DNA from 3 places in the Nocardioides sambongensis genome. Region 3 is predicted to be linked to each of the others. Evidence: predicted binding sites of a transcription regulator. Region 3 holds the regulator's gene; each other region holds the start of a gene.
What was found. Region 3 encodes LexA, which represses DNA repair genes until DNA is damaged. Its sites were predicted from a motif close to TCGAACANNTGTTCGA; they were not measured.
Positions count from the first base shown of each region.

Region 1: a site for LexA is predicted at 1,328-1,343, ahead of FIV43_RS09705 (HNH endonuclease signature motif containing protein). Genes of this name have one in related genera too.
Region 2: a site for LexA is predicted at 1,268-1,283, ahead of FIV43_RS16085 (HNH endonuclease signature motif containing protein). Genes of this name have one in related genera too.

Region 1 is NZ_CP041091.1:2,074,378-2,077,648, reverse strand. It holds gene FIV43_RS09715 (GMC oxidoreductase) at 1-579, shown strand, start outside; gene FIV43_RS09710 (DUF4334 domain-containing protein) at 596-1,126, shown strand; gene FIV43_RS09705 (HNH endonuclease signature motif containing protein) at 1,395-2,687, shown strand; gene FIV43_RS09700 (flavin reductase family protein) at 2,715-3,271, shown strand, end outside.
Region 2 is NZ_CP041091.1:3,433,651-3,436,921, forward strand. It holds gene FIV43_RS16085 (HNH endonuclease signature motif containing protein) at 1-1,208, opposite strand, end outside; gene FIV43_RS16090 (DUF3375 domain-containing protein) at 1,450-2,907, shown strand; gene FIV43_RS16095 (DUF4194 domain-containing protein) at 2,904-3,271, shown strand, end outside.
Region 3 is NZ_CP041091.1:2,738,162-2,741,432, reverse strand. It holds gene FIV43_RS12960 (MXAN_6640 family putative metalloprotease) at 1-1,169, opposite strand, end outside; gene lexA (transcriptional repressor LexA) at 1,375-2,106, opposite strand; gene FIV43_RS12950 (LysM peptidoglycan-binding domain-containing protein) at 2,516-2,893, shown strand; gene FIV43_RS12945 (hypothetical protein) at 3,076-3,271, opposite strand, start outside.

The DNA of each region.
Region 1 (3,271 bases), 660 kb from region 3:
CTCGCGCACCCGCTGCGATTCCTGCGCTCCCAGAACGCCTACCGGGCCTCGGAGCGTTCGGTGATCCTGCTGGTGATGCAGTCCCTGGACAACTCGCTGACCTCGTTCCGGCGCCGCGGCCGGCTGTTGACCCGGCACGGTGACGGGGCGCCCAACCCGGACTGGATCCCGGTCGCCCACGACATCGCCCGACGCTGGGAGGAGAAGGTCGACGGCGTGGCCGGCGGGGTGGTCACCGACGTCTTCAACATCCCGGCGACCGCGCACTACATCGGCGGCTGCACCATCGGTGAGTCCGCCGAGCACGGCGTGATCGACCCTTATCAGCGCGTCTTCGGCCATCCCGGTCTGCACGTCGCCGACGGCAGCGCGGTCACCGCGAACCTGGGCGTCAACCCGTCGCTGACCATCACCGCCCAGGCCGAGCGGGCGATGGCACTGTGGCCCAACAAGGGGGAGCGGGACCCGCGCCCGCCGTTGGGCGACCCCTACCGCCGGATCGACCCGGTCGCGCCGCGCCACCCGGTCGTCCCCGCCTCGGCGCCCGGCGCCCTGCGTCTGCCGATCACACCCGTCTGACCTCCGGAGGAGACCGATGACCCCCACCGAGCACCTCGCCGGCCTCGGCGACGCCTGCACCCGCGAGCAGGCGTGGACGCTCTTCGACCGGCTGCCCGGACTGCGTGCTGTCGAGCTGGGCGGCCGTTGGCGCGGCCGCGAGCTGGCCACCGGGCACCCGATGGACGGCCTGCTCGAGGCCACCGGGTGGTACGGCAAGCAGTTCGACGACGTGGACCACGTCCACCCGCTCCTCTTCGCGACGGCGGGCGGGATCGTGCCGGTCGACCCGCGGTGGGCGCCGATGGGTCTCGCGGGCCGGGTGCCGACGTCGGCGGTGGCCAGGGCGCGTCCTGCGATCGACCTGCTCCGGCCGGTGCTGCGCACCCGCCGGCACCGTGCGCGACTCCGCGAGGTGCACCACCGAGGGGTGGTGACCGCGGCGATGGTCTACGACCACCTGCCCATCATCGACACCTTCCGACGGGTCGACGACGACACGCTGCTCGGCGTGATGGACCTGCGGACGCATCCGGAGCCCTACTTCTTCGTGCTGGAACGGGACTGAGTCCAGGCCGAGGCTCACCACCGGTCGTATCGAAGCGACCGGCCACCGCTGCTGGCTCGTCCCGGCTGGTTCCACCCGGGCTGTTCGCTCGGTCAGTGCCCACGCGGCACACAAGTCCCAGAACGGGCCAGGAGCTGCGGACGATCTGTGGAAAACAGGCTCTGACCTGCAAGAACGGTTCCACAAACCTCTCGGCAGGGGTCGAACTGGTGTTCGAGATCACGTAGAATCGGGGCATCTGCTGCACCTGTCTCGGAAGGTTCTCCCGATGTCGCTGACCGGCACCCGCACCCCGCTGGGCGAGGCGGTCGCGGTGTGCCGGGACGCGCTGGGTGAGGTCGCGGAGCGTCAGCCCGGGTTCCTCACCATGCCCGAACGTGAAGCGCTGTTGACCGGGCTGGTCGCGTTGGAGGCGCAGGTGGTGGAGCTGCGGATGCGGGTCCTGGCTGGCTCGGCCGACATCGCGGACGCGCATGGGGCGAGAGATGTCGCGGGGTGGGTGGCGTTGCGGACCGGCGCCGACCCCGGCCGGTTGCGTGCGGAGTCGAAGGTCGCCACCTCGATCGACGAGTCTTGGCCGCGGGTGGGGGTGGCGATGGCCCGCGGAGCGTTGAGTCTGGAGCAGGCCAGGGTGATCACCACCGGGCTGGACGCCCTGCCGGCGCGGATCGACGATGAGGCTCGGACCCGGGCCGAGGTGCATCTGGTCGGGTTGGGGACCGGGGAGCGTGAGGACGCACCCGAGGGTGGGTACGGGCCAAGGCATCTGCGGATGCTGGCCGAGCGGGTCCTCGACGTCGTCGCACCGGAGATCGCCGAGGAGGAGGACGCGAAGCGCCTCGCGGCGTTGGAGGCCGCCGCGCACGCGAAGACCAGCCTGCGGATGCGGCCGATGGGTGAGGGTCTGACTCGGATCACCGCCCTGGTGCCCGACCCGATTGCTGCCCGGTTGGCGACGTATCTGGATGCGTTCACGTCGCCGCGCCAGCACCACGCGGGCGCGGGAGGGAATCCGGATGCGGAGCGGTTGCCGCAGCACCGGGCCCGGGGTCTGGCGTTCGGGGCGTTGTTGGAGCACCTCGACCCCGCGAAGCTGCCGGTGCATGGTGGGGATGCGACCACGGTGATCGTGACGATCGACCACGACCAACTCACCCACCACCTCGGCACCGCTGGCCTGCTCGACCCCGGTCACGACAACGGTGGGGAGCTGCGGATCAGCGCAGACCACGCCCGCAGGTTGGCGTGCACCGCCAAGATCCTGCCCGCCGTCCTCGGCGGCAAGTCCGAAGTCCTCGACCTCGGGCGGGCGCGGCGGTTGTTCACCGCCGCGCAACGCACCGCCCTCGGCCTGCGCGACAAGACGTGCCGCGCCGAAGGCTGCACCATCCCCGCACGCTGGTGCGAAGCCCACCATCTGGACCCCTGGTCGAAAGGCGGCCGCACCGACCTCGCCGACGGCCTACTCCTCTGCAACTTCCACCACCACCGCGAACACGACCCCGCCTCCACCACCACCCGACTGGCCAACGGCGACCGCAGATACCACCGACGAACCTGAGCCGCGGGCGCCTCCTATGCTGGCCCGGTGAGCGTCCGCACCGTCTTCGACCCCGCCGATGCAGGGGTGAACGCCTACCGGCTGTTGACCGCCCTGGTCGTGCCCCGTCCGATCGCCTGGGTCACCTCGCTGTCCGCCGACGGCGTGCTCAACCTGGCGCCGCACTCGTTCTTCACGGTCGCCTCGGCGCGTCCGCCGATCGTGCAGTTCACCTCGGTCGGCCACAAGGACACGTTGCGCAACGTGACGGCGACCGGGGAGTTCGTGGTCAACTTCGCCTCCGAGGCGCAGACCGAGCTGATCAATGCCAGCTCCGCGCCGTATCCGCCGGAGGTGGGGGAGGCGGACGTGCTCGGCATCGAGACCGTGCTCTCCGAGCGGGTGGCACCGCCGCGGGTGGCCGCCTCGCCGGCGTCCATCGAGTGCCGGCTGCACTCCACGGTGCCGCTGGGGGAGTCGACGCTGGTGCTCGGCGACGTCGTGGCGATCGGGGTGGACAGCGAGGTGCTCGACGGAGATCACCCGCGCTTCGACCTGTTGCGACCGATGTCCCGGCTCGGCCGCGACGAGTGGGGACTGCCGCC
Region 2 (3,271 bases), 700 kb from region 3:
TTGCAGAGGAGTACGCCGTCGGCGAGGTCGGTCCTCCCGCCACGGGACCAGGGGTCCAGGTGATGCGCCTCGCACCAGGTCGCCGGCACGGTGCAACCCTCGGCGCGGCAGGTGCGGTCGCGAAGGCGAAGTGCTTTGCGTTGGGCGGGGCTGAACAGGCGTTGGGCGCGGCCGAGGTCGAGGACCTCGCTCTTCCCGCCGAGGACGGCGGGGAGGATCTTGGCGGTGCACGCCAGCCGTCGGGCCTGAGCGGCGCTGATCCGTCCGGACTGGTCCGTGTCGCCGGCATCCAACAGCTCGGCGACGCCGAGGCTGCGGGTGAGGTGGTCATGGTCGATCGTGACGACCAGGGTGGTCGCGTCCCCGCCGTGGTCGGGAAGGCTCGCGGGGTCGAGGTGTTCCAGCAGCGCGCAGAACGCGTGCCCGAGGGCTCGAGCCCGCGGGAGCCGCTCGAGGTCCGGGTTCTGCTCCCTGGTGTGGGCGCCGGCGTGGCGGGGTGAGGTGTAGGCGTCGAGATAGGTGACCAGGCGGGTGGCGATGTGGTCGGGCACGGTCGCGATCACCCGGGACATCCCGTCGCCCAGGCCCCGGATCCGCACGGTCGTCTTGCGGTGCGCGTCGTGTTCGAGGCGTTCCAGGTGGCGGGCGTCCTCTTCGTCGGCGACCTCCGGCGCGACCACGTGCAGGATCCGGTCGGCCAGGACCCCGAGCTCTCTGGGTCCGAACCCGGTGTCGGGGGCGTCGGAATGGTCCCCGGTCCCATAGGCCACCAGGTCACAGTGGGCCCGTTCCCTCACCGCGGCCTCCAGGTGGTCGGGCAGCGCGTCGAGTCCCCGGACGACCACGCGTGCCTGGTCCGGAGTGAGCCGCCCGGTCGCCATCGCGGCTGTGACGCCCGGCCACCGCTCGGCCGCGGCGGCGAGCTCGGCCTCGGCCCGCAACCGTCGCGCCTGGACGTTGGAACGCGATGCCACCCATCCCGCGACATCGCGGGCACCATGCAGGTCGGCCACATCACCACTCGCGGACAGCACCCGCATCCGCAGCTCGGTCAGCTGTGCTTCCGCAGCAACCAGCTCAGTCAGGAGCGCCTCGCGGTCCTCGGTCTTCAGGAACGCCGGCTGTGCATCCGCGACCCCGGCCAACTCGGCCCGCACCCGGGTGACCGCACCGGTGATGCGGTCGGGGTGGGTGTGGTCCAGAGCCATCAGGGGCCTTCCGAGAGTGTCCGCGAGGAGCGTTCCGCTGACCCGGATTCTACCTGCGATCGAACACCAGTTCGACCCCTGCGAGGAAGATGGTGGAACCGTTTCCGCAGGTCACCGGCCGTTTTCCACAGCACACCGACGCCACCTGGCTCGCGCTGTGACCTGCGGGGCGCACGGGACCGTCGCCCGCGGATCCCTGACCGGCCCCGAACCGTCGTGCCCCCCTGACAAGATGGCCCGCATGTCCGCACTCGCCGTGGCGCTGGCCTATCGCCGCCTCGTCGAGGACAGCGCCACCCTCCGTCTGCTGCGCGCCGACAACGCGCCGGTGATCGCCGCGCTGCTGACCGTCCACCTCGGCGCCCCCGGCACGCGGCTGCCCGTCGAGGACGTCTACGAGCTGATCGACGCCGACCTCGAGGTGCTCCGCGACCACTTCGTTCTGCCCCAGACCGCCCGGGGATACTGCGACGACTGGCGCAACGCCGGATTCCTGGTGCGACGCCCCGCGGCGGAGGCTCGCGGCGAGACGCTCGAGCTCGCTCCCGACGCGGTGGTGGCGCTCCGCGTGGTCGCCCAACTCGAAGCCCCGCGCTCGACCGTCACCCAGTCTCGCCTGATCAGCCTGGCCCAGGCGGTGCGCCAGCTCGCCATCGACACCGATCCGGACAGCACGACGCGGCTCGCGGCGCTGCGCGCCGAACGGGACCGGCTCGACGAGCGGATCGCGCGAGTCACCCGCGGCGAGGTCGACGTACTCGACCCACGCGAGGCACACGAGCGGGTCACCGACGTCCTGCTCCAGGCGCGCGACCTGCCCGGCGACTTCGCGGGCGTGCGAGCGCGGTTCGAGCAGCTCAATCAGGAGCTACGAGCGCGCATCCTCGACGACGACCGGACCGACGGGCGCAGCAGCGTGCTCGACGACGTCTTCCGCGGCGTCGACCTGATCGAGACCTCGGACGAGGGCCGGACCTTCAGCGCGTTCTCCTCCCTGATCCGCGATCCCGAACGCTCGTCGGCCTTCGAGTCCGACCTGTCGGCGGTCCTGGACCGCGACTTCGCCGGTCACCTCACGCCGGAGGCGCGTCGTACGCTTCGCTCTCTGGTCCGGGACCTCAAGCGGGGCAGCCGGGAGGTGCACGGCGAGCTGACCGAGTTCGCCCGCGGGTTGCGCCGCTACGTCTACTCCCAGGAGTTCCAGCGCGACCGAGCGCTGCGCGACGCCCTCCAGTCCGCGCTCTCCGCAGCCGTGCCCGCCAGTCGCGAGGTCAAGCCGTACGCCGACCTGCCGCACGAGCTGGAGCTGTCGGCGTTGCGGCTCTCGACCGTCGGCGAGCTCGCGCCGCACGACCCCACCGACTACGACACCGGGTCGACGCTGCCCGATGCGGAGACCGAGAGCATCGACCTGTCCGCCCTCGCCGCCATCGCGCGGGAGAGCGAGATCGATTTCGCCGAGCTGATCGACAACGTCAACCGGGTGCTCGGCAATCAGGAGAGCGCCAGCGTCGCCGACATCCTGCGCGCCACACCCGCCACCCAGGGCCTGGCCAGCGTGGTCGGCCTGCTCTCCCTCGCCCTGGCCAACGGCGAGGTTCGCGACGATGGTCACGAGCAGCTCGCCTGGACCGGCGTCGACGGGGTCGATCGTGCGGCGGACGTCGCCGTGCACGTCTTCACCGAGAGGATCCGATGACCGAGGAGCACGCAGCGAGCACCGACGCGCGCCCGAACCTGTGGCCCGGTGATCTCGGTTCGCTGCACGAACAGTCGCGGCGCGCGTTGCTGGAGATCGTCAAGGGCCCCTACCTCTCCGGCCGCCGCCGTCCGCAGCTGTGGGCGGCGCTGCTCGCCGACGAGGCGGCGATCCGCTCTCAGCTGCACAACCTGTTCCTCGAGCTGGTCATCGACCCGGTCGACGAGTTCGCGTTCGTCCGCAAGGTCCGCACCACCGAGCTCGACGTGCCGAGCCCGTTACGCACCGAAAGCCTCAACTTCCTCGACACCGCGATGCTCCTGGTGCTGCGCCAGCTCCTGCTCGCCGCGCCCGGCGAGCAGCG
Region 3 (3,271 bases):
TGCACGCTGTAGTAGCCCTTCGCGCCCGCGCCGTCGTGCGCGAGGGACTCCCACAGCTCGCGGATCAGGTCGGGCAGCCCGGCGGTGGCGGCAGGGTAGCGGTCGGTCAGGTAGCGGAAGAAGATCCAGGTGCCGTAGTGGGCGGACCCGCCGAAGGTGTCGAGCGACTGCGCCGGACGCCCGAGCGGCCCGTAGCGCAGGTAGTTCACGTTGTCGTTGACGTCGTCGTAGAGGTAGTCCTCGGCCCACGTCGCGGTCGCTTCGAGGATCCAGGAGTCCTCGTCCACGTCGTAGGCGTACTGCACGGCGTGGAAGTACTCGTGGGCCGCCGTCACCTGCATGTTCCCCAGCGGCGTGTGCGCGGGGAACTCGCTGGCGGCGTAGTCGTTGTCGAGGACGCAGTAGGCCCAGCTCGCGACGTGCGCGGTGCCGTCCTGGTCGTCCTCGAGGACAGCCGGGTCGTCGGTGGTGCAGTAGCCGTAGAGGCCCTGCTGGCCGATCTCGCCGAGGTAGATGTCGGGCAGGTCGTTGCCGCCGAGCCCGTCGTCGGAGACCACGCTGCGATAGCCCGCGTCGGCGTAGGTGCCCACCACGTGGCTCATCTCGGCGAGCACGACCTCGACGTAGTCGGGGATGCCGTCGCCGGCGGTGCCGTCCCACGCGCCGCCCGGGCCGTCGTCCTCGGTGGGGACCGCGTTGTAGCTGTCGCCCTTCTCGCCGGCGCCGAGGGCCGATCCCTTGTTCACCCAGTGCACGCAGACCACGTCGGAGCAGGTGCTCTTCGGGGTCGCGGCCTCGCGGTAGCAGGTGACGTCGCCATAGGTGCCGTGCAGCGAGCACTTGCCGGTGCTGCCGTCGCCGGCAGGTCGGGCCAGCAGCCGCTCCGCCTCCGCCCGCTCCTCGCCGGTCAGCGAGCTGGCGCGCACCGCCAGGTCGCGCAGCGCCAGGGTCAGGTCGGACTCGGTCACCGTGCTGGTCGCGCCGTCGGCGGTGGTGGTGCCGGGATCGGCCAACGTCTCGGGCGTGGCAGTGCCGTCCTCGAGCAGGTCCTCCACCGTTGCCAGCGCGTCCTCGGCCAGGGCGGTCGGCTCACCCGGTGCCGCAGGATCGGCCGGGTCCGTCGGCGAGCTGCTCAGCCCGGGGTTGTCCATCGGGGTCGGTGCAGCCACGCCTGCAGGCATGCCGATCAGGACGAGGGCGGCGGTGGTGGCGAAGGCGGCACCGATGGACGCCGTACGACGAGAGCGCAACGTGGGACTGCTTTCGCTGGGGGAGCAGACGGAGGAGGGACCGCCTGAGCCTACGCAGCCGGTCCCTCCAACTCCATCTGACGCGACACCCGGGGCCACCCGGACGGGCGACCGGGGTGTCGCGTCAGACCCGACGCAGCACCGCGGTGACCTTGCCGAGGATGGTGGCGTGGGTGCCGTCGATCGGGTCGAACGACGCGTTGTGCGGCAGCAGCCAGACCTTCCCCTCCTTGCGCTGGAACGTCTTGACCGTCGCCTCGCCGTCGATCATCGCGGCCACGATCTCGCCGTTCTCCGCGGTGTTCTGCTGGCGGATCACCACGTAGTCGCCGTTGCAGATGGCAGCGTCGATCATCGACTCGCCACTGACCTCGAGCAGGAAGAGTTGACCGTCGCCGACGAGCTGGCGCGGGAGCGGGAAGACGTCTTCGACGCGCTCCTCGGCGAGGATCGGTCCGCCGGCGGCGATCCGCCCGACGACCGGGACGTTGGTGGCCTGCGGGTTGGCATCGCCGACGCCGGTCTCGTCGACGCTGCTCTCCTCGGCCCCGGAGATGGAACGGCGTGCCGCCATCACCTCGGGCAGGAACACCTCGATCGCGCGGGGGCGGTTCGGGTCGCGCTTGAGGAAGCCCTTCTCCTCCAGCATCCGCAGCTGGTGGGCCACGCTCGAGGTGCTGGTGAGGCCCACCGCCGCGCCGATCTCGCGCATGCTGGGCGGATAGCCGCGGACCTCGATGGAGTCCTTGATGGTGGCCAGGATCCGCTGCTGACGCGGGGTGAGGCCGGTGGCGTCCGGCGGGCCGTCGGGGAACTCGCGCACGGCTGCCTTGCCGGGAGTCTTCTTGCCCGTCATCGGATCCTCCTGGGAGTGCTGGGTGCCGTGCTGGCGCAGCGTCGGGACAGCCGTGGGGCGGAGCGAGCTGCGGGCCGGCTCGTGTGTCGACGGTAGCGCCCATCCGCGACTCGGATCAAACACCTGTTCGAAGCGGGCGTGTCGGCGCCGCGGTCGCTCGTCGCCGCCCCGAGCGGTCGCCGGTCGCCGCCGTAGGGTTCGAACATCGATTCGAACAACCTCTTGACCTCGTTCGAACAGATGATCTAACGTCGTACAGGTGTTCGATTCGAACTGATGGTCGAGAGGCCCGCCGGACTTCCCGTCGGACGCAGTCCGCGGGATCTGTCGGGGGCCTTCGCCAGAGTCTCGATCGCACGCCAACCGACCCGAGGTTCCGCTCGCGGAGCCACTTCCCCCGGAGGTCACCATGAGCACGATCACCCTTTCCCCCGTTTCCCGTACGACGCCGGCCCGCGACGTCCGCCGTGCGACGAGCTCACGCCGACCGGGTGTCCGGCTCACCCGCCGCGGGCGTGCCGTGGTCTTCGCGCTCGGGCTGATGGTCGCCTTCGGCCTCGGCATCTGGCTGGCCTCCGGCTCGATCGCCACCTCCGAGCAGGGAGAGGCGCCGGTCGAGGTGGTCACCGTCGGGCACGGCGACACGCTGTGGGAGATCGCGAGCGACGCCGCGGCGAGCACCGGCGACGGCGACGTCCGCTCGGTGATGGACCGCATCCAGGAGCTCAACGCCCTGGACTCGAGCGTGGTCTACGCCGGTCAGGACCTGCGCGTCCCGACCGAGTGACGGTTGACGGCTGAGGCGCCACGGGCCCTCGCCACCAAGACTCGTGTCCATCGCTTCGACCCCGGTGGACGCAGGGGCCCTGCCAAGGCCCACAGGGGAAGACGAGGGGCGGGATCGCCGAGATCCCGCCCTCGCGCTGTTCGCTGGGTCCGAGGTCGCACCCTCGGTGATCGCCGCGGCGTTCAGCGCGACGCGCGCCGCCCGCCCTTGGGTGTCGAGGGGTCGCGCTTCGGTCGTGGCTCCGGTGCGTGAGTCAGTCCGAGCGCGCGGGAGAGGCGCACGATGAGCATGAAGGAGAGGAACAGGCACGCCACGGCGCCGATGGCGGCCAGCACGAGGAATCCCCAGGCGGCGGCGTCGCCGTCCTGGCGGGCGGTG